Linked DNA regions of Prolixibacter sp. NT017. The protein of the gene in region 2 interacts with the protein of the main gene of each other region in a pairwise test. Links are inferred from orthologs where the notes say so. Each region holds a gene or a part of one and is shown on either strand. Other genes may lie near its edges.

The links. The genes of interacting proteins can lie anywhere in the genome.
Region 1: the proteins of groL (region 2) and GJU87_RS18680 interact in binary tests that used the Escherichia coli proteins (3 or more experiments, as listed by UniProt). The link is inferred for Prolixibacter sp. NT017 from one-to-one orthologs.
Region 3: the proteins of groL (region 2) and GJU87_RS14715 interact in binary tests that used the Escherichia coli proteins (3 or more experiments, as listed by UniProt). The link is inferred for Prolixibacter sp. NT017 from one-to-one orthologs.

What each region holds. Positions count from the first base shown.
Region 1 is NZ_BLAV01000001.1:4,490,970-4,498,653, reverse strand. Bases 2,856-5,790 are described here. They hold GJU87_RS18680 (ABC transporter ATP-binding protein), read left to right. Parts: upstream 2,856-3,900; coding sequence 3,901-4,680; downstream 4,681-5,790. Other genes in these bases: GJU87_RS18670 (amidohydrolase family protein), read left to right, coding at 5,518-5,790; GJU87_RS18675 (DUF4296 domain-containing protein), read left to right, coding at 5,121-5,501; GJU87_RS18685 (ABC transporter permease), read left to right, coding at 3,164-3,904. Also shown: GJU87_RS18700 (peptidylprolyl isomerase), read right to left, coding at 1-704; GJU87_RS18695 (peptidylprolyl isomerase), read right to left, coding at 781-1,608; GJU87_RS18690 (mannose-1-phosphate guanylyltransferase), read right to left, coding at 1,719-2,807; more of GJU87_RS18670, read left to right, coding at 5,791-6,687; GJU87_RS18665 (radical SAM protein), read left to right, coding at 6,728-7,510. UniProt on the Escherichia coli protein: Part of the ABC transporter complex MlaFEDB, which is involved in a phospholipid transport pathway that maintains lipid asymmetry in the outer membrane by retrograde trafficking of phospholipids from the outer membrane to the inner membrane.
Region 2 is NZ_BLAV01000001.1:4,774,615-4,782,336, reverse strand. Bases 1,469-4,441 are described here. They hold groL (chaperonin GroEL), read left to right. Parts: upstream 1,469-2,124; coding sequence 2,125-3,759; downstream 3,760-4,441. Other genes in these bases: GJU87_RS19845 (manganese efflux pump MntP family protein), read left to right, coding at 3,893-4,441; groES (co-chaperone GroES), read left to right, coding at 1,805-2,083; secG (preprotein translocase subunit SecG), read left to right, coding at 1,469-1,512. In the rest of the region: GJU87_RS19870 (LptE family protein), read left to right, coding at 1-228; GJU87_RS19865 (hypothetical protein), read left to right, coding at 241-1,146; more of secG, read left to right, coding at 1,198-1,468; more of GJU87_RS19845, read left to right, coding at 4,442-4,456; GJU87_RS19840 (DEAD/DEAH box helicase), read right to left, coding at 4,477-5,793; GJU87_RS19835 (hypothetical protein), read right to left, coding at 5,844-5,999; DNA-processing protein DprA, read right to left, coding at 6,336-7,466.
Region 3 is NZ_BLAV01000001.1:3,523,697-3,531,228, forward strand. What follows is about bases 2,856-5,638. They hold GJU87_RS14715 (nucleotide exchange factor GrpE), read left to right. Parts: upstream 2,856-3,819; coding sequence 3,820-4,458; downstream 4,459-5,638. Other genes in these bases: murA (UDP-N-acetylglucosamine 1-carboxyvinyltransferase), read left to right, coding at 2,856-3,065; GJU87_RS14710 (TlpA disulfide reductase family protein), read left to right, coding at 3,105-3,656; dnaJ (molecular chaperone DnaJ), read left to right, coding at 4,495-5,638. In the rest of the region: GJU87_RS14695 (ATP-dependent helicase), read left to right, coding at 1-978; GJU87_RS14700 (DUF4290 domain-containing protein), read left to right, coding at 1,134-1,745; more of murA, read left to right, coding at 1,758-2,855; more of dnaJ, read left to right, coding at 5,639-5,646; hisG (ATP phosphoribosyltransferase), read left to right, coding at 5,922-6,788; hisD (histidinol dehydrogenase), read left to right, coding at 6,800-7,532. UniProt on the Escherichia coli protein: Participates actively in the response to hyperosmotic and heat shock by preventing the aggregation of stress-denatured proteins, in association with DnaK and GrpE. It is the nucleotide exchange factor for DnaK and may function as a thermosensor.

The DNA.
Region 1 (7,684 bases), 290 kb from region 2 along the record:
CCAAAAACTGTGTACTTGCCGTCCAGTTCCGGATAACCGCCAACAGTTGTATAAGCTTTTCGCTGTGCTTTGGAGAACTTCAGTACGTGAGGGTTCAAAGCATATTCGGTTTCGATTTGTCCTTTAATTGGATTGGCAATCGCCCTGAATTCCTTCACTTTTTTCTCTTCTTTCAGCTTCTTCAGCTTAGCTTTAATTTCGGGTGTCAGAATCTGACTGACGATTTGCTTTTTGATGGGAACATTGTTTGCCAGTTCCATGGTATCCAATTCTCCCGGACGAAAAACACGTCCTTCGACAATATAAAACTGCGAAATATCGGATTGCTTGAACGGATTCACTTTGTCGGGTTGGCGGGGAGCACACAAAGCTCCTTTCTTGTGGAAATGGTTTGGACGAATCTCATCGTCGACCGTGAACGCCGGATCTCCATAGCCAATGCGCTTCCCCGGAGGCGCATTTCGCGAATCAGCAGCTCCTCCCTGAATCAAAAAATTATGAATCACCCTGTAGAACAAGGTTCCGTTGTAATATCCCTTCCTGACCTCCTGCAGAAATTTGTCGCGGTGCTTCGGTGTGTCGTTATACAATTTGCACTTCATATCACCGAAGTTCGTTGAGATAACCACAACATGTTCGGGCTGCTGAGCTTTAGCAGCAATTACTGCAAAAAATAATACCAACAAGAAAACGATCTTCTTCACAATCCGGTCTGTTTTTGAATGTTTTCCGTGAATAAAATGAAAATTGAAGAAACAGGCAAATAGCCTGACTTCTTCGCTAATCCTTCAATATTTTCATGCTCATCTTCACATCTTTCACGGGCCTGTCGTGCTCATCCGTTTTTACGTGAGCAATGGAATCGATTACATTCAGGCCTTCAATCACCTCACCAAATACGGTGTAGTTGCCATCGAGATGCGGAACGCCGCCAATGGTGGTATAAGTTTCCCGTTGCTGTCTCGTAAAGTGGAACGGATGCAAAGCGGCACTATCCTGAGCCTGCTTTTCCAGTCGATCGAGCATGTCCGCATACTCAATCTGCTTCCCTTGCTCCTGCAATATGCGTACCGAATCGGCCTTTTTCATAAACAACTGATGATAAATTGTCTGAGCTTCATGCTGCGTACGCAATGCTTCCAGCGAATCCAGGGCTTTCGGTGTAAATACTTTCCCTTCGACGATGTAAAACTGAGAACCGGACGAGCGTTTTTCGGGATTGGCCTGATCGCCCAGGCGCGCCGCTGCCAGGGCACCTTTCTTATGAATCAAATCGGGCCGGAATTCTGCCGGAAGGGTGTAACCCGGGCCACCGTTTCCCAACATCTGACCGGGCTCCGCATCCCGCGACTTCGGATCGCCGCCCTGAATCATAAACTCAGGAATTACGCGGTGGAAAAGCAGTCCGTTGTAAAATCCCTGCTTGACCAGTTTCAGGAAATTATCGCGGTGTTGTGGTGTTTCGTTGTACAACAACACTTTCATGTTGCCATATTCTGTTTTTATCAGTACGACCGGTCCTTTTTGTTTTCCGGTTTTACCGGAATGAGAACAGGACGCGAGGAACAGGATGGCCAGCGCCAGGAAAAGATGGATTTTTCGTTGCATAATTTTCAGATTTGATGCCTAAGGTATAAAAATCAGCCAGATCAGATGACAGGCAAAACAACAAAGGCCTCCTTTTGAGGAAGCCTCTTATTGTAATAAATATTTTGTGATTACTTTTTCTCTTCCGCCAGATTCACATCTGCAACAAACTGCCTGATTTGCTGCTCATCATCCTTTTTGCAAATCAACAGGGTATTGTCTGTTTCCACGACAATGTATCCTTCCAGCCCCTGGACCACCGCGGTTTTCTCACCTTGCATATTGATGATGCTATCTCTGGTTTCATACAGAAAAACCTTGTCTCCCCAAACGGCATTCTGATTTTCATCGACATGATGATTTTCGTGAAGGGAGCCCCAGGTTCCCAGATCGGACCAGCCAAAATCGGAACATAGAACATAAACGTTATCCGCTTTTTCCATAATCCCGTAATCGATGGAAATATTCGGACATTCAGAATACGCTTTATTGATGAAATGGACTTCATCCTCTGTATGGTAATATTTGTAGCCCTTCTCGAAAATGGTATTTACATCCGGAAGGTACTTCGACAATGCTTCGTGAATGGCTTGCACAGACCAGATAAAGATACCCGAATTCCAAAAGAACTCGCCCGTCTCCATAAACAGTTGAGCCATTTTCCGATCGGGCTTTTCGGTAAATGTTTTTACATGATACAGGTTATCGTAATCAGCGTACTCACAACTGTCTGCTACCTGGATATATCCGTACCCCGTTTCGGGCCTGCTTGGTTTAATACCAAGCGTTAAAAGTGCGTTATTCTTCTCGGTGAAATCCATGCCTTTACGAATCTCCTCCAGGAATGCATCTTCTTTCAAAATCAGATGGTCGGATGGAGCCACAACGATGTTGGCATCTTTACAGCGGCTAAGAATTTTATGGGTCGCATAAGCCATACAAGGCGCTGTATTTCGTCTGAGTGGCTCACACAGCACCTGGTCAGAATCCAGCTGAGGCAGCTGCTCCAACACCATTTCGCGGTAGCGCTCACTGGTTACTATCAGTATATTTTCAGCAGGGAATATCTTGTTGAAGCGTTCAAAAGTGAGTTGAAGTAAAGACTTTCCTACTCCCAGAATATCAATAAATTGTTTCGGTCTGTCTTGTGTACTGAGCGGCCAGAATCGACTTCCGATACCACCAGCCATAATGACGCAGTAATTATTGCAATTGTCCATATGAACGGTTTTGTACCAAATTTATCCAAATTTTTGCAAAGGTAAAGTCAAAATCCTTCAGGATGATCAAATAGCTAAGAAAAGGCAGATATAAGAGCATTCCTTAATAATTTTGTACTTTTAGATCAATGTATCAAAAAGGTTATCCATCCGATTCGGGTGGTTAGGAAAGAAATGTTCGGAGAAAATAACTACTGATATTCAACCTGTTATTTTATCCGTAAAACAAAGACACGCGCATATTTGTACAATAACAGGTTAAAGTGCCGGACTGAAAATCAGACCAGAAATTCAACAGAGCCTGAGCAAAGAATGCACGACAGAAAGCATTACAAAGAATCAGAAAAACCAGATATATGAAATTCTTCTTCCACCTGGGCCAGTATATGTTACTGATGAAGAAAGTATTCAGCAAGCCGGAAAAAGGCCGGATTTACTGGCGTCAGTTACTGGTTGAGATCGAAAAACTTGGAATCGATTCCATTGGTATCGTGGTAATCATATCGGTTTTCATGGGAGGAATTATCACCCTTCAGTTAACCTATAACCTGACCAATCCGTTTATGCCAAGCTACTTGATTGGGCTTGGCAACCGCGATACACTCATACTCGAATTCTCTTCGACGGTTCTTAGCCTGATGTTGGCCGGGAAAGTAGGTGCCAACATTGCTACCGAAATAGGAAGTATGCGAATCACCGAGCAGATAGATTCGATGGAGATTATGGGGGTCAATTCGGCTTCGTTTCTCATTCTTCCCAAAATTATTGCGGTAGTTTTTGTGAGTCCTATGCTTTTCATCCTGAGCATTGCGACGGGACTGGTTGGTGGTTTAATCGCAGGTCCAATGGCCGGAGTTGTCACAACCGCTCAGTATCTAAATGGTGTGACTTATGCATTCGTGCCTTACTATGTCACCTTTTCGGGATTGAAAACGCTGGTATTCGGTTTCCTCATTGCATCGGTGCCGGCATACAAAGGTTATTATGTCGATGGAGGTGCGCTCGAGGTAGGAAAAGTAAGTACGCAGTCGGTGGTAACAACCAGTATTTTAATTCTCTTTTTTGATTTAATTCTGACGCAAATCTTCTTCAAATGATCGAGATAAAAAACCTGTGCAAATCCTTCGAAGAACGCCCGGTTCTGAAAGATATATCCACCAAATTCGAGAAAGGAAAAACCAATCTGATTATCGGACAAAGCGGTTCGGGTAAGACCGTTTTGCTGAAATCCATTGTTGGCTTACTCGAGATTGATGAGGGAGAAATTCTGTACAACGGAGAAGATGTGGCCCACTTCTCAAATAAAGAACGGAAAAGTTTGCGGCAGGATATCGGCATGGTTTTCCAGGGCGGTGCGTTGTTCGATTCCCTTACGGTAGAAGAAAATGTGCGCTTTCCGCTCGACATGTTCAGCAAGCAAACAGAAAAGGAAAAGCTTGAACGGGTTAACTTCTGCCTCGAACGGGTTGACATCAAAGGTGCCAACGAATTATATCCGGCGGAGATTTCGGGAGGGATGCGCAAACGTGTAGCAATTGCCCGGGCTATCGTGCTCAATCCGAAATACCTGTTTTGTGACGAGCCCAACTCGGGTCTCGACCCGATGACCTCCATTCTGATTGACAACCTGATCAATCAGATTACGCGCGACCTGGACATCACGACCATTATCAACACACACGATATGAACTCGGTAATGGAAATTGGTGACAACATTCTGTTCATTTCGCATGGAGAAAAATGGTGGGAAGGGAATAAAAACGAAATTCTTTACACGTCGAATGAGAAGCTGAACGACTTTGTTTTTGCTTCACCGCTTTACCGCGAGATGCGGACGCTGAAAAAGCAGGAATTAAAAGACGAACAATCATAGAATAAAAAAAACGGTAGCCGCCAGACTACCGTTTTCCAGCTATTCCACACGTATTTACAGACCTTCAACGGACAACCGGAAATTCGAACCATCCGCTGTCGGTCGCTCACACTCTCTCGTATTCTGCCGGCCGGCATTTCATCGACTATTATGTCGTCGACGAATCCTACTCGTAATTTACCCGGCCAACTCTTACCTCACTATTTTAATTGAACTTCTTCGAAACCAATGTCAAAAATATATTTTTCGCTGCCCCTAAAGACTGACGTTTGTTACCCTTTTGCGATAATATGACATAAAACAGCAATTGCGAGGATAAAAATCGCCCCGTCATAACCCAAAACAGACTCTTTAATACGGTGGTCCCCCAATTTTCAGCAACTTTAACATTTGTCTTTCATGCAATGGGTAAGTATCTTTGGTCACATTAAAACAGAATCATGCGGACAAAAATTTTCATACTCATATCGACGCTATGGCTGCTGGCTTCGTGCTCCGACAGTAATAAAATTCCGAAAGGAATTCTCCCTCAAAAACAGATGGTGGATCTGCTGGTCGATATGCACCTCTCGGAGGCCATCAACGGTCAACGATTCCGACTCGATCAAACCACCAAAAATTTTTCCAACGACCTTTATTTTTCCATTTGCAAGAAACACGACGTCGACCCGGATGTATTTGCCAAATCGGTGCTCTACTATGGCAAACATCCCGAAAAATATGATGCCATTTACGACCAGGTTCTGAACCGGCTTAACGAGATGGAAGAACAGGCAAAGAAAGAAGAACCCAAACTCAAGCCCGACGATGGCAAAAAATAAGTTCGCAGCTCATTACATATTCACCGGTAACGGAAAAGTTTACAAAAACGGGATCGTTGTAACCGAAAAGGATGGCACCATTAAAGAAATCATCGACACCGGTGGTCAACTGCCGGAAAAAGCCAACGTAAAATTTTACAGCGGAGTTATCGTTCCGGGATTCGTGAATGCGCACTGCCACCTCGAGTTATCGCATCTGAGAAATACGTTTCCGGAAAAAACCGGCATGGCCGAATTTCTTTCGCGCATTGTCAAACAACGCGAAATACAGGAAGACCTCATCAAAGAAGCGGCCCGGATTGCCGACGCTGAAATGCAGCGAAACGGAATTGTGGCGGTGGGAGATATTGCCAACAATCCACTGGCTTTCGACACGAAAAAATCGTCGCCTATTCAGTATCACACCTTCATCGAAGCATTAGGATTTTCTCCCGCAAGAGCCGATGCAGCTTTTGAATACACCTCACTCTTGCAGAAGAAAGCGTTCGCCCTTGGAATAAATGCTTCGGTTGTTCCCCACGCACCTTATTCCATTTCGGAGCAACTTTTCCATAAAATAGGTGAACTGGCGTTAGAACAGAACGCGATTCTCACCATGCATAACCAGGAGAGCAAAGAGGAAAACGAACTCTACCAAACGGGAAAAGGCAAGATCGCCAAGCACATCAGGAAAAATCTCGGCATCGATCTAAAATCGTTTCATCCTACCGGGAAGAATTCGCTGGAAAGCGTATTGCCGTTTTTGCCGGCCTCGAGCCAGTTACTCCTCGTACACAATACGTTTACCGGAAAAGAAGAACTCGATTGGCTCCATGCTAACCGCGACGAGGGGAAAACATCGCTGGTGTTGTGCCCCAATTCCAATTTATTTATCGAAGATCGTCTCCCGGATGTGGAACTACTCCGCTCCAACGGACTGAGTATCTGCCTTGGCACCGATAGTCTGTCGTCCAATCATTCGCTGTCGGTACTCGACGAAATGATTACCCTTCACCAGTATTTCCCCGACATACCATTCGGTGAACTGGTGCAATGGGCTACCGGAAACGGCGCGAAAGCCCTTCGGATGGACGAGCAACTCGGTACGATTGCACCCGGGAAAAAACCCGGTCTGAATCTCATCACCGGCATGGATTTGCAACAACTGAAATTACTGTCGGGATCGCGGGTAAAACGGCTAATCTAAATTGACGAAGAATTTCCCATCTTTGTAGCAAATTATTGCCATGTCCACATTTCTTTTCGACCAAACTATTTTCGGCCCCGTCAAAAGTCGCCGACTAGGGGTTTCGCTAGGCATCAACCTGCTCCCCAACGACACCAAAGTCTGCTCGTTCGACTGCATCTATTGCGAGTGTGGCTGGACTCCACACAAACGGGAAAAGAAAGCCGAACTACCTTCACGGGAAACCGTTGCCCGACTGCTGCGCGAAAAACTGGCGGAGATGAAAAACGCGGGGGAAGCTCCCGATGTGTTGACCTTTGCAGGAAACGGAGAGCCGACACTTCATCCCGATTTTGCTGATATTATCGATGACACCATCTCCATCCGGAACGAATACTTTCCTGATGCCCGAATAGCAGTCCTTTCTAATTCGACCATGTTGCACAAACCGAAGGTGGTAGAAGCACTGAAAAAAGTGGATGACAACATCCTGAAACTCGACTCGGCTATCCCCGAAACCATCCAGTTGCTCGATTGCCCGCTGGGGCGTTTTCACTTAGTGGAAGTGGTAAATAACATGAAGAAATTCGAAGGGAAGCTGACCGTTCAAACCATGTTTATCCGGGGAGAGTTTTCGGGCCACCAGATTGACAATACTACCGAAGAAGAGCTTTCGGCCTGGTTGAAACTGTTGGCAGAAATTAGCCCTGAACGAGTGATGATATACACCATTGCCCGTGATACGCCCACACAGAATCTTTCGAAAGTGACGACTGACGATCTGGAAAAAATTGCCACCCGCGTGAAGGATAAATTGGGTATTGATGTGCAGGTAAGCGGGTAAAAAGTCTCCCGCATCCATTCGAGCTGTTCCCTTTGAACCTCTATACAGTATTTTTTCATCCCGATTGGGCAATTTATCGTTTCCATTCCCAAAATCACGGAAGTACATCGTTAGTGTACCCCTTGTATCCTGAAAAATAGAGCATCACTTCGTTGATCCGGAGGATCGATGCGA
Region 2 (7,722 bases):
CAAAGTAACGATGGCCGTGATGTTGCATCGCAAAACCGGCTAACCGTGACGGTAAAAGTGAAGTTCGTGAACAACAAAAATCACGATCAAGACTTTAATTCGACCTTCTCGGCCTATTATGATTGGGATAGTACGAGAAACCTGAGTGACGTGGAAGATGCAGCCGTACAAGACATCACCGAACAGTTGGTAGATGATATTTTCAACCGCTCGGTAGCGAACTGGTAAAAACGAGTAGTTATGTCGATGAACAGAGAGCAAATGATGCGATACCTGGACGACCCAACTCAGTTAAATGAAAAGTCGCTGGGCGAACTGAAGGAAATACTGGATGAATTCCCGTTTTTCCAGACGGCTCATATGCTCTATGCCCGCAACCTACTCAACGAAAAAAGCTTTCGGTTTACGAACCAGTTAAAAGTAGCGGCCGCCAACGTCACCGACCGGTCGATGCTCTATTTCCTGTTGCATCCCAAAGCCCGCCATGAAGCCGAGGTCTATGAACCGAAGCAGGAAACGGCCGAGATAGAAATGCCGCCGCAATCAGTTGCCACGTCTCCTGAAGAAGAGAAAACCGGGACGGCAACGGAAGAGGATGAGGGAATCTTCGAACTGGCAGAGGATGTAACACACGCACAGCCCGGAAAAGAGTCTCCGGAAAAAGAACATCCGGATACGGCAGAAGAGGACGAGCCTGTTGCTCAAAAGCCGCAAAAGTCATTCGATTTGCTTGACTTTGACGTAATGGAACCATCTTTTTATCAACTCGATGAAGATGTAACCAGCATCAAAGGATTGTCCGACCTGAGCAAATCGATTAACCGCAACGCGAAGAAGAACAACAAGTCGGAGGAAGAGAAGCCGGAGCAGGAAGAAGGGAAAGATAACCTGATTGACAAATTTCTGGAAACCCGACCGACCATATCGCCGGCCAGAAAGGGAGACGGTCAGCAGGAAGATATCTCGGAGCGAAGCGCTGAAGAAACGGATGAATTTATGACAGAGACCCTTGCACACATCTACGTAAAGCAGGGATACTACGAAAAAGCCATCAAAGCTTTTCAAAAATTAAGTTTGAAATATCCCGAAAAAAGTATTTACTTTGCTCGGCAAATTGAAGATGTCAGGAAACTGCTAAATAGATAACCCGATATGTATACACTGATAACCGTTTTAATTTTCATAATCTGTATCCTCATGATTTTGATTGTGCTGGTACAGAACTCGAAAGGTGGAGGTCTGACTTCAACTTTCTCAGGCTCAAATCAAGTAATGGGTGTTCGTAAAACCACCGACTTTCTCGAGAAAGCGACCTGGTACCTGGCTGGTGCACTCCTCATTCTGTCTGTTTCTGCTTCGGCTTTTATTCCGCGCCAGGGACAACAGCAGCGTTCGGCTATTGAAAAGCAGATTGAAAATGCGGCAGACCCGACTGAATTGCCTACTTTCCCACAGGCAGCACCTCAACAAGGGGATTCAGACAATACAACGCAACAAAGCAACGGTCAATAATATTACCCTGATAGAATTAGAGAAAGCTCACCAGATGGTGGGCTTTTTTTATGCCTGACATTTCCAAAAGCAATCAAATGTCAGCTTGTCAGCCCCAACTGACAACAAGATAAAATCATACCTGCCTGATTTTATTCGAATTACAAAAACAACGTCCTCCAATCTTCCTTATCCAAATGATTTTTTGTCCTGAATGCAGCCTATAACAGGCTTGTACCTGCTTTGGCACGTAATATGATGAATAGCGGGTGTCAATGAAATAACTTTTGTCTAACGAAAAATACAATACAAGATGACAGAACTGAAAGGTAGAATACTTGCCGGCAAGATTCTGGTACAGCCACAAGAGGCTGTAGAGAAGACCGCCGGAGGAATTATCATTCCCGACTCAGCCAAAGAAAAACCACAATTGGGAACGGTTGTGAAAGTGGGAGCCGATAAGAAAGATGAACCCATGGAGGTTAAAGTTGGGGACACTGTATTCTATGGTAAATATTCAGGCACTGAGCTTCAGATCGACGATGAAAACTACCTGTTGATTTCTCAGTCAGATGTTCTTTACATCGCATAGTGAAAAGACCGATTGTACAAAAATTAAAATGAAAAAATAACATGGCTAAAGAGATCAAATTTGAAATCGAAGCACGCGAGTTGCTGAAACAAGGCGTCGATCAACTTGCCGATGCAGTAAAGGTAACGCTGGGCCCTAAAGGACGCAACGTTATTATTGACAAGAAATTTGGTGCACCTCAGGTAACCAAGGACGGTGTAACTGTCGCCAAAGAAATCGAACTGTCGGATGCATATGCCAACATGGGCGCACAGCTCGTTAAAGAAGTAGCTTCCAAAACAGGTGACGATGCCGGTGACGGTACGACTACTGCAACTGTACTGGCACAGTCTATCATCAATGTTGGACTGAAAAACGTAACTGCCGGTGCCAATCCAATGGACTTGAAACGCGGTATCGACAAAGCAGTTGCCAAAGTTGTTCAAAGCATCAAAGATCAGTCAAAAACGGTTGGTGACGATTACAGCAAAATTGAACAGGTAGCCCGTATTTCAGCAAACAACGATTTCGAAATCGGAAAACTGATTGCCGAGGCAATGGAGAAAGTTCACAAAGAAGGCGTTATCACGGTAGAAGAAGCCAAAGGTACCGAAACTTACGTTGAAGTAGTGGAAGGTATGCAGTTCGACCGTGGTTACATCTCTCCTTACTTTGTAACCGACACCGAGAAAATGTCAGCTGAACTGGAAAATCCTTTCATCCTGATTCACGACAAGAAGATCTCAACCATGAAGGACCTGGTTCCAATCCTGGAAGCTACTCACCAGTCTGGTCGTCCGTTGATGATTATCTCTGAAGACATCGATGGTGAAGCGTTAGCTACCCTGGTAGTGAACCGTCTGCGTGCCGGATTGAAAGTATGCGCCGTGAAAGCGCCCGGATTCGGCGACCGCCGTAAAGAGATGCTGGAAGACATCGCTGTCCTGACCGGTGGAACCGTGATTACCGAAGAAAAAGGTATGAAACTGGAAGACACCACTCTGGAGATGTTGGGTCAGGCTGAAAAGATCACCGTTGACAAAGAGAACACCACTATCGTGAATGGTTCAGGCGAGGGCTCCAACATTGCTGCCCGTGTAGCTCAGATTAAAAACCAGATCGAATCAACTACTTCCGATTACGACCGCGAAAAACTGCAGGAACGTCTGGCTAAATTGTCAGGTGGTGTTGCTGTACTATACGTAGGTGCTCCTTCGGAAGTGGAAATGAAAGAGAAGAAAGACCGCGTTGACGATGCGCTGAGTGCAACCCGTGCAGCTGTTGAAGAAGGTATCGTACCCGGAGGTGGAGTAGCTTACATCCGCGCTACCAACGTACTGAAAAACCTCGAAGGTGACAACGAAGACGAAACCACCGGTATCGAAATCGTGAAACGTGCCATCGAAGAGCCGATGCGCCAGATTGTAGCCAACGCCGGACTGGAAGGTGCTGTTATCGTGCACAAAGTAATGGAAGGCAAAGACGACTTTGGTTACAACGCCCGCGTAGGTGAATACCAGAACCTGTTCGAATCAGGCGTTATCGACCCGGCTAAAGTAACCCGTGTTGCTCTTGAAAATGCAGCGTCTATCGCAGGTATGTTCCTCACCACCGAGTGTGTTCTCGTTGAAGAGAAAGAGGACAATCCTCCAATGCCGGCAGGCGGAATGGGCGGAGGTATGCCCGGAATGATGTAATCGATACATCGAACAATATATAGCAACCTTTTATTGGTTTTGAACAAGCCGTCCGGAATTTCCGGGCGGCTTTATTCTTGCTCGATTTTGCCCGATTCCCGCGGTTTTTCTATCTTCGTTCAAAATCTTTTGCATGGATTTACTGACCGTTTCGATTCTCGCTCTGGGCCTCTCCATGGACTCATTTGCTGTTTCCATTAGTTGTGGTCTGGCCGAACGAAAAATCTCCTTCCAACATGCAGTCAAAATCGCTTTGTCGTTAGCTTTTTTCCAGGGATTGCTCCCATTGCTGGGATGGTTTGTGGGTTCCGAAATCAAAGATTTTGTGGAACACATCGATCACTGGATTGCCTTCGCACTTTTATCCTACCTGGGAGGGAAAATGATTTTCGAAAGTCTCGATAAAGAAAATACGGAGGGAATGGCCAACGTGTACTCATGGGGCAAAATCCTCACTCTTTCTATTGCCACCAGCATCGATGCGCTGATTGTGGGCTTTTCCTATGCGTTAGCTTCTCCCGGCGACCTTTTTGAAGGAGCCATCATCATCGGCGGCGTCACCTTCTTTTTCTCCATGTTGGGTATCCGGATTGGGAAGAATGTCGGCAACCGCTTCGGTAAACGGATGGAACTTCTTGGAGGAATTGTCTTGCTCGCCATCGGATTCAAAATCCTGCTGGAGCACCTCTTTTCGTAATCGCCTTACGGCGGAAGTATCTATCTCCGGCGCGGCTTCTTTTTTCCCCGCAAGTGTTTACTCTTCGAATTGAAATCGAAATTATTCTTCTTGCCCCGCCTTTTCTTTTCATGAAAAGCCCCCTTGTAATCGGGGTCATTAACCCGCTTCACCCGGTCAATTTCGCGTGCCTGTTCCTGCAACTCCCGCCGGGTCGATTCCACCAACTCCACATCTTCCGGAACACTTTTTTCCGGAATCTCCATCCGGATAAGTTTTTCAATGCGTTCCAGATGATAAATCTCGGCCGGATTCACCAACGAAATGGCCTCACCTTCGTAACTGGCACGGGCTGTTCGTCCAATCCGGTGAACGTAATCTTCATCGTTGGGCGGCAAATCGAAGTTAATCACGTGGCTGATGCGTGATACGTCAATTCCCCGCGCCGAAACGTCCGTTGAAATCAGTACCCGCACTTCACCTTTCTTAAACGCGTTAATGGCGTTGATGCGCGTGACCTGTCCTTTGTTCGAATGCAAAATACGCACCTCACCTTCCGTCTTCCGCTTGATGACTTTGTAAACTCCTTCGGCATTCTCTTTCGTACGGCAGAAAATGAGTACGCGGTTAAACTTCTCTTCATCCCGCAACAGGTAATGAATCAGGTTGAGTTTACTGCGGTAGTTGGGAACATTGTAAAAATACTGCTCCACCTTTTCGGCCGGTGTCGCCGACGGCGCTACTTCCACACGCACGGGGAAATCGAGGAATTCATCACTCATTTTCTCCACCTTTCCGGAAAAAGTAGCCGAAAAAAGCAGGTTTTGCCGCTTGGGCGGAATTACCTCAAACAATTGATGCAACTGATGAATAAAGCCCATATCCAGCATTCGGTCAGCCTCATCAATCACCAGTGTTTTCACTTTCTTAAATGAAACCGCACCAGCCTTGTACAAATCCCACAACCGCCCGGGTGTCGCTACCAGGATATCGATTCCCGGTTCCACCAAAGCAGCATGTTTCGTCCAGCCAACACCGCCGTAAACAGCAGCATACCGGATATTGGAATAGCCCGTCAGTTCCTCGATATCTTCGCCAACCTGCAGCGACAATTCCCTCGTGGGAACCAAAACGATAGCGCGCGGATCGTTTCCTTCCGCCTTCACCAGCTTCATGAACAACGGAATCAGGTAGGCAGCCGTTTTTCCGGTTCCGGTTTGGGCAATCCCCAACACATCCTGCCCCGATTTGATGGCAGGAATGGCTTTCTCCTGAATCGGAGTCGGCTCCTCGAAGCCAATCTCATCCAACGCCTTCAAAATCGATTTTCCTACACCTAATTCCTGAAATGTCTTCATTATACTGGTATTCGTTTGCCTGCAAAAATACACTTTCCCAACGAATTGCCTCAACACATTGTTTGTCGTTTAACAGGAAGAACCGATTTGATGATATTCTCTGCTGAATAAGGGCCAATCACCATCCGCGAAAGGTTCTCTTCACGAAAAGTAGAACCACCGCATTTCGCGATTCGTTCCCGCCACAATGCAACAAGTAACCGCATTTGGCGACGACGTCTTTTTTCCTTGCGGGAAGCTTCTGCCGATGGCAGATGGCTTTTGTCCGGACACCGGGAGCAAACTACATTTTGTAGTTCCTTGCCGAAACGACACGAGGGGAAACTACAATTTGTATTTCCTTCCCAACACAACGCGGGAGTAAACTACATTTTGTAGTTCGTTCTCTTCACGATACAGGAAGTAACTACATTTTGTAGTTCGTTGCCGGAAGGATGCGAGAGAAAACTACATTTCGTATTTTCTTCCCGGCACAACGCGGGAGCACACTACATTTTGTAGTCCTGCCGGAAAACCAGGCGCAACCATAATCATCAACCAATTTACAGCAGCTTAAATACCTTACCGGGAAGTCCTTTCACCAGGCCGGCAAACTCGAGGTTGAGCAACAGCGGAGATACTTTGTTCATCGGCATACCACTTTTGATACAGAGGATATCGATGGCCAGCGGCCCTTCTTCCTCCAGGATGGTAATCACCACTCTTTCATCTTCCGATAAATCGGAAAACAGGCGCGGCTGAACGGCATCGGGTCGGCCCTTTGCGGGCTCCCAGTTCATGATGTATTCCAAATCAGCTACCGACTCGATGAGCGCAGCCCGGTTTGATTTGATAAGGAAGTTACACCCTTCGGAAAACGCATCTCCCTTCCTTCCGGGAAAAGCAAACACGTCGCGGTTATAGGAATTGGCAATTTCAGCTGTTACCAATGCACCACCTTTGTGCGCCGATTCAATCACCAACGTGGCATCGGCCAGTCCGGCAATAATCCGGTTACGACGAATAAAATGCTTCCGGTCGATGGTCGAACCACTCATAAAATCGGTCACCAGGCCTCCCTGATGATTCACCATTTCGCGTGCTGTTCCGGCATGTAACTGAGGATATAGCTTATCGAGACCGTGGGCCAGCACACCAACAGTAGGCAACCCATTTTTTAATGCTGCCCGGTGCGCCCGGATATCGATACCATAAGCCAATCCACTAACCACCATAACCCGGTAATTGCGATTTCCTAAATCATTCAGCATCTCATCCACCATCTGGTATCCGTAATCCGTTGCACTGCGCGTTCCCACAATGCTAATGATTTTCGTCGCATTTAAATCAGGTTCACCTTTCACGTACAACATCACCGGTGCGTCGCTGCAGGCTTTTAAACGCTCGGGGTATTCCTTATCGAGATAAAACAGGGGTCGAATTTGATTCTTTTCGATGAATTTCAACTCTTTTTCAGCCCGCTTCAACACATCGCTTTTCGCAATATTCCGGGCTAAAACGGTACCGATTCCCGGAATCTCGCGCAGCTCCTTCTCGGAGGTGTGAAATACTTCCCGGATACCCCCGGTATAGGCCACCAGGTTCCGTGCTGTGATGCATCCCACGAGAGGAATTAATGAAATGCCAATTTGATATAGCCGGTCGTCAGTCATGGTTCGGAAAAATGATACCATAAGTTACTAAAATCGCCGGTAATTCAGATCTTTCAAGTCATAAACAATCAAAAGCTAAGAAAGCCCATTCGTACAGTAACAGGCTGTCACTTCGACGCTAACTGGCTAAACATAACATGATTAAAATCAATATAAATTAACAAAATCAGGCTCTTTAATGGTGAAAATACCGTCAATCTACCACAAATTCCGTTAACTTTTCGCGCTGAATTAAGCTGTCTTAACTACCGACAGAATACAACGTATTAATTCGGCT
Region 3 (7,532 bases), 1.3 Mb from region 2 along the record:
TCGAATCCGGATGAGTGCCAAATGGCCGGGCTGAATGCCGGAACACAGCGTAAAGTGGCTGAGTTCATCCATATGATCGAAGGTTTTGCCGGTCAGCTCGCTTCGACAGAATCCTATGAGCTGGCCATGCAGATTGCTTCCGACAGCGGCATGCTGAAAGAATTTTACAAGGATAAAACTCCGGAAAATTTAAGCCGTTACGAAAACGTGCAGGAGTTGCTGAATGCCATCCAGGATTTCTCGCTCAACGCGAAAGAGGAAGGTCGCCCCAACCAGCTCAACCACTTCATGGAAGAAGTCGCCCTGCTGACAGACCAGGATACAGATAAAGAAGAAGATTTTGATAAGGTGACCCTGATGACGGTTCACTCATCCAAAGGACTGGAATTTAAAAATGTATTTATCGTTGGCCTGGAAGAGAACCTCTTTCCCTCGGGATTTTCGGGTACGTTGACCGCGCCGGAACTGGAAGAGGAACGGCGCCTGTTTTACGTAGCGCTTACCCGGGCAGAGCAAAATGCATGGCTCTCGTTTGCCAAACAACGCTATCGCTGGGGAAATCTCGAATTTTGTAATCCCAGCCGTTTCATCGGCGAGATTGACGAGCAATTCCTCTATTTCAAATCCGGAGGACTGCAAGCTCATATTCCCAGACGGGAATCAGTACCCACTGCCAAGGAGGAAACGAGAAGTGCCAAGCGAAGCCCAATGGGTATTCGCAGTCAACAGGGCAATGAACAACTCGGGAAACGCCTTACCCGTCTGAATGAAGCCAGCAGACAAAATGCCACAGCATTTACGGGAAGCGATCCGGAAGAAATACAGGCCGGCATGTTTGTGGAACATCAACGTTTTGGCCGGGGAAAGGTAGTAGCCATTGAAGGAACAATGCCCGACCGGAAAGCCAAGGTATTTTTTCCCAATGCCGGAGAAAAACACCTGCTGTTGAAATTTGCCAAACTAAAAATCGTGGAATAAGATAAGGCAGCTGCGAAATTCATTTTCGATACCCCGAGAACCTTAACTTTTTGTATTATGCGGCAAAAGGATTAGATTTGTGATCGAAATCCCTCGTGCTTTTGCCTGATACTCCCGCATTATGCAAAATGCCACTTAACCGAAGATACTTTTCAATGGATTATAACTCGAATCGAAAAAAACTGAAACTTCCTGAGTACGGAAGGAATATTCACAAAATGGTTGACTACGTGGTTTCTATCGAAGACCGCGAAGAGAGAAACCGTGCGGCCAATCAAATCATCGAAATCATGGGGAACATGTATCCCTATCTTCGTGATGTCAGCGATTTCCGACACAAATTATGGGATCATATCGCCATTATGTCCGATTTCAAACTGGACATTGACTACCCTTATGATCCTCCCCGTCCGGAAACCTTCCTCGAAAAACCCAAGCCGGTACCATACACTAATGCTCCGATCAAATATCGGCACTACGGAAAACTCATCGAAAAGATGATCGAGCAAGCCGCTCAATACGACGATGACAGTCCGGAGAAAAAACAACTGACCCAAATGCTGGCCAACCAGATGAAGAAATCGTTTGTCGTTTGGAACAAGGAAACGGTAAACGACGATAAAATTTTAAAAGATCTGGAGGAATTATCGGAAGGTGACCTGAAAACCGAAGAAATTTCAAGACTTGCCGATACCCGCGATATTCTCAAAAGTGGCGGAAGCAGCAATAAAAAGAAAAGCAAAGGAGCTAACCGGAAACATAAGTAATTAGCCACTTATATGGCACGGTTTATCATAGAAGGTGGACGCTCACTCACCGGAGAACTGATTCCACAGGGAGCCAAAAACGAAGCTTTACAGGTAATTTGTGCAGTCTTACTCACCGACGAAGAGGTAAATATCGCCAACATCCCCGAAATCAGCGATGTGCTAAAACTCATCGAAATGCTGAAAGGGTTTGGGGTAAAAGTAAACCGCAAAGCAAAAGGCGATTATAGCTTTCAGGCCAACCATGTTGACATCGATTATCTTAATACCGAAGAATTCCGGAAGCTGGCAAGTGGCTTGCGCGGTTCTATTATGATCATCGGTCCGCTGCTGGCCCGCTTTGGAAGAGGAATAATTCCACAACCCGGAGGCGATAAAATAGGGCGCCGCAGACTGGACACCCACTTTATCGGTCTTGAAAAAATGGGGGCCGATTTTCATTACGATGCAGATAACGGCCAATACCAAATAAAAGCCAACCGACTTTCCGGCACCTACATGCTCCTCGACGAGGCCTCGGTTACCGGTACCGCCAACCTGGTGATGGCTGCCACGCTCGCCAAAGGAACCACAACCATTTATAACGCAGCGTGTGAGCCCTATGTACAGCAACTGTGCAGAATGCTTAATTTGATGGGGGCCAACATCAGTGGAATTGGCTCCAACCTGCTCACCATCGATGGTGTCACATCGCTAAGCGGATGCAAACATACGCTCCTGCCCGACATGATAGAGGTAGGAAGTTTCATTGGCCTCGCAGCGATGACTTCGTCTGCCCTCACGATTAAGAATGTTTCGTTACAGAATCTGGGTATCATCCCCGATGCTTTTCGCAGGTTAGGCATACAACTCGAAAACCGGGGTGACGATCTCTTTATTCCTTCCCAGGAACACTACGAAGTGGAATCGTTCATCGATGGTTCCATTATGTCTATTGCCGATGCGCCCTGGCCGGGACTAACACCTGACTTACTTAGTGTTTTCCTGGTCGTAGCAACGCAAGCCCGCGGCAGTGTCCTGATTCACCAGAAGATGTTCGAGAGCCGTTTGTTCTTTGTCGACCGACTGATTGACATGGGAGCTAAAATCATCCTTTGCGATCCGCACCGCGCAACGGTTATCGGTCTCGACCGGGCCCTTCAGTTACGGGGAACACATATGACCTCACCCGACATCCGGGCAGGAGTTGCTTTGCTTATCGCTGCCCTCTCCGCTTCCGGCACCTCTACCATCGATCATATCGAGCAAATCGACCGGGGATACGAAGCAATCGACGTTCGGTTAAACAGTCTTGGCGCGAAGATTGTAAGAGAATCATAACAGATTCAATCTCTGAATGTCGAACTTAAAAACATGATCATGAAATATCGCATCCTCACCTCACTGCTTACTATAGCTTTTATTGCGTTTACGGCAAATGCAAGCCTTGCCAAGAACCACAAAAACAAAAGCACAGGTCCGCCGGTGGGAACATCGGTTGGAAAAACAGCGCCCAACATTGTCGAAACCGGCATCAATGGTGACACCCTCAAACTTTCCGCTTTGCGCGGGAAAATGGTGTTAATCGATTTCTGGGCATCGTGGTGCGGACCATGCCGCCGCGAAAATCCCAACGTGGTAAAAGCTTACGATGAGTTTAAGGATAAAAATTTTCAGGAAGGAAAAGGCTTTTCCGTATTTAGTGTTTCGCTCGACCAAAGCCATACAGCATGGGAACATGCAGTCAAAATGGATAACCTGTCATGGCCCTGGCACGTCAGCGATTTGAAAGGCTGGATGTCGAAATACGCCGGAGTTTACGGCGTGCGCGGAATTCCTTCCAACTTTCTTATCAACGGAAAAGGAGTCATTGTTGCCCGCAATCTTCGTGGCAATCAACTTATAGAGACCCTTTCGACATTACAGAAATAATTTGCGAACAGTCCCGTAGGAATCCTTACTTTTGCGGACAATTACTTTTCGGCTCAACCGCTTTGACAGTCGGTAGGGGCGAAAAATGTCAATTTGTCCGAATTAGGCAATTGGCAAAAGTTTTGTTGAACAGTGACGAAATCGATTAGAAAACTTCAATCGTATGAGCAAAGAAAAAAAACAACAGGAGGAACAAAAAGAAATGAATACCAACGAAATGGAAGAAAAAGAAGTACCAATTGACAGCTCCTCCGACAATAACGAAGTTTCAACAGCGGATAAAGAAAAACAATCAGAAGAGAAACACGACGATAAGAAAGACAAGAAAAAGTCGAAAAAGGACAAGGACGCGGACAAAGTAGCAGAATTGGAAAAGCAGGTCGAAGCAATGAATGACAAATATCTGCGCCTTTCTGCTGAATTCGATAATTACCGCAGAAGAACATTGAAGGAGAAAATGGAACTGACCAAAACAGCTGGAGAGAGCATTCTGGTCAATATTCTGCCGGTTATCGATGATTTTGAACGCGCCATTAGTTCAATGGAACAGGGACTTGAATCAGCCGCCGTGAAAGACGGTGTTGAGCTGATCTACGGCAAGTTTAAAGAATTTCTGAACCAAAATGGTGTAAAAGAAATTGAAGCCAACGGAACAGAGTTCGATACCGATCTGCATGAAGCCCTGACAAAAATTCCGGCACCATCCGACGATCTGAAAGGCAAAGTAGTTGATGTAATCCAGAAAGGATACGTATTGAATGATAAAGTGATTCGATTTGCCAAAGTGGTAGTTGGAGAGTAAAACGGAAATATTAACTGACAGGAAAGAAATCGGATAATGGCAAAAAGAGATTATTATGAAGTTTTGGGGGTTAGCAAAAGTGCCAGCCCGGAAGAGATAAAAAAAGCCTACCGAAAAAAGGCGATTCAGTTCCACCCCGACAAAAACCCGGGTGACAAAACGGCTGAAGAGAACTTTAAAGAGGCTGCCGAGGCTTACGAGGTACTAAGCAATCCCGAAAAACGTCAGAGATATGACCAATTTGGACACTCCGGACTTGGCGGTGGTCAGGGCGGATTCAGTGGCCACGACATGTCCATGGACGATATCTTCTCCATGTTTGGTGATATTTTTGGTGGTGGATTTGGCGGTTTTGGCGGATTCGGATCCGGTGGAGGACGGACACACCGTCGCACGAACCGCGGTTCCAACCTACGGGTAAAAGCCAGCCTGACACTGAAAGAAATTGCACACGGTACAGAGAAAAAAATCAAGGTCAAGAAATACGTCACTTGTGACAGTTGTCACGGTAGTGGGGCCAAGGGCAGCGATGGCTACAGCACATGCTCTACCTGTCACGGTTCAGGCCAGGTGACCCGTATCAGCAACACCTTCCTCGGACAAATGCAAACCACTTCCACTTGCCCGACTTGTGGTGGCGAAGGTCAGATTATTACGCATAAATGTGATAAATGCCACGGCGAGGGAATCGTTAGAGGTGAAGAGGTTATTAACATTAAAATACCGGCAGGCGTGGCTGAAGGCATGCAGCTTTCCGTTAGCGGAAAAGGAAACGCGGCTCGTCGTGGTGGTGTTCCCGGTGATTTGCTGGTACTTATCAACGAAGTGAAACATCCGGAACTGATTCGGGATGAAAATGATTTGATTTACAACTTGTATCTGTCATTCCCCGATTTGGCTTTGGGAACAACATCCGAAATACCAACGGTTGATAACAAGGTGAAGGTGAAAGTTGACGCCGGAACACAACCGGAAAAAATACTTCGCTTACGCGGAAAAGGATTACCCGATCTGAACGGCTATGGCAAGGGCGATTTGCTGGTTCGCATTCACGTTTGGGTTCCGAAAAAACTGAGCAACGACGAAAAGAAACAACTGGAAAAACTCCAGGAATCGGAGAATTTCAGTGCAAAAAATGCCGCTTCGGAGGACCGGAATTTCTTTGACAAGGTAAAAGATATGTTCTGATAAGAGTAATGTTTATGATTAATGCTCCGCCATTATTTTTTCGCATTAATTAAACATTAAAATACTTCCAATATTTTCGTTTGCTGTTGTGCCGTTTTTATAAAATACGTATCATTGCAGCAACAATAAGAATATGAACAACGCAATTTTCCATTACGGCCATCATCATCTCCTGCTAAAAGGTAGGCCCTAATTGGAATGTCAAAAAATATTCATTAAAATTAACAGGCTTACCTTGAATGAGGTAAGCCTTTTTTTATATCTAAAAAATCGACATGGACTCAACATTACGCATCGCGATTCAGACCAAAGGCCGCTTAAACGAAGACTCAGTCGGTCTGATTAAAGAAACTGGTATTGATCTGATTTCCGGCAAGAGAAGACTCATCTCGGCAGCAAAAAATTTTCCCATGGAAGTTTTGTACCTTCGGGATGATGATATCCCTCAGTCAGTTGCTGACGGCGTGGCTGACATCGGAATTGTCGGATTCAACGAAGTAGCTGAAAAGAAGCAGCAGGTGGATGTCATCAAACATTTGGGGTTCAGTAAGTGCCGCCTTTCACTGGCAATTCCGCAGTCACAGGTGAACGAGTACGAAGGTCCGGAATGGTTCAACGGAAAGAAAATTGCAACTTCCTATCCGGAAATCCTCAAGGATTTTTTGGCTGAGAAGAAAATTGATGCTGAGATTCATGTCATTACGGGTTCTGTGGAAATAGCGCCCGGCATTGGCCTGGCCGACGCCATTTTCGACATTGTCAGTTCCGGAAGTACGTTGGTTAGCAACCGCCTGAAAGAGGTGGAAGCGGTGATGAAATCCGAAGCTGTTTTGGTGGCTAACCCAAAACTTTCCAAAGAGAAACAAGGTATACTCGATGAGTTGATTTTCAGAATCGAGTCGGTGGAAATGGGTAAAGGGAAAAAATATATCCTGCTAAATGCCCCGAACCACAAAATAGATAAGATTGTTGAAGTACTGCCCGGAACAACTTCACCAACGGTAATGCCCCTGGCTATTGAAGGCTGGAGTTCACTGCACTCGGTAATCGATGACAACGAGTTTTGGGAGGTCATCGGCAACCTGAAGAAAAACGGGGCGGAAGGCATCCTGGTAGTACCTATTGAGAAAATGATATTATAAAAATTCGTTCGATGCAGATTTACAATTATCCTCTTTTTAATACGTGGCCCAAAATTCTCTCGCGCCCGGCTAACAATTATTCTTCGATCAACAGCACGGTCAGGATGATTCTTGACAATGTGAAAAAGAAAGGTGATGCTGCTGTTCGTGATTATACAAGACGTTTCGACGGAGCCGACCTGGAAGAATTCAGGGTGAGCAAAGATGAAATGGAGAAGGCTGCAAATTTGATTGAGCCCGAACTGAAAGAGGCCATTCAGAAAGCGGCAAAGAATATTCTCGCTTTCCACGAGATACAAAAGCCGCCTATGCGGATGATTGAAACAGCACCCGGCGTGAAGTGCTGGCAGAAATCTGTACCGATTGACAAGGTTGGACTCTATATTCCCGGCGGCTCAGCGCCACTGTTCTCAACTGTTCTGATGCTCGGAATTCCGGCCCAGATTGCCGGCTGCAAGGAAATCGTTCTTTGCACACCTCCCAACGAAAAAGGTGAAATTCACCCGGCCATCCTGTTCGCTGCCGGTTTAGTGGAGGTTTCCAGAATTTATAAAATCGGCGGTGTACAGGCTATCGGTGCGATGGCATACGGAACAGAAACGGTTCCCCGTGTCTTCAAAATATTTGGACCGGGAAACTCCTGGGTGACGGCCGCCAAACAGATTGTCTCTGTAAACGACTGTGCCATCGATATGCCGGCAGGTCCGTCCGAACTGGCTGTAATGGCCGATGAGTCAGCGGAAC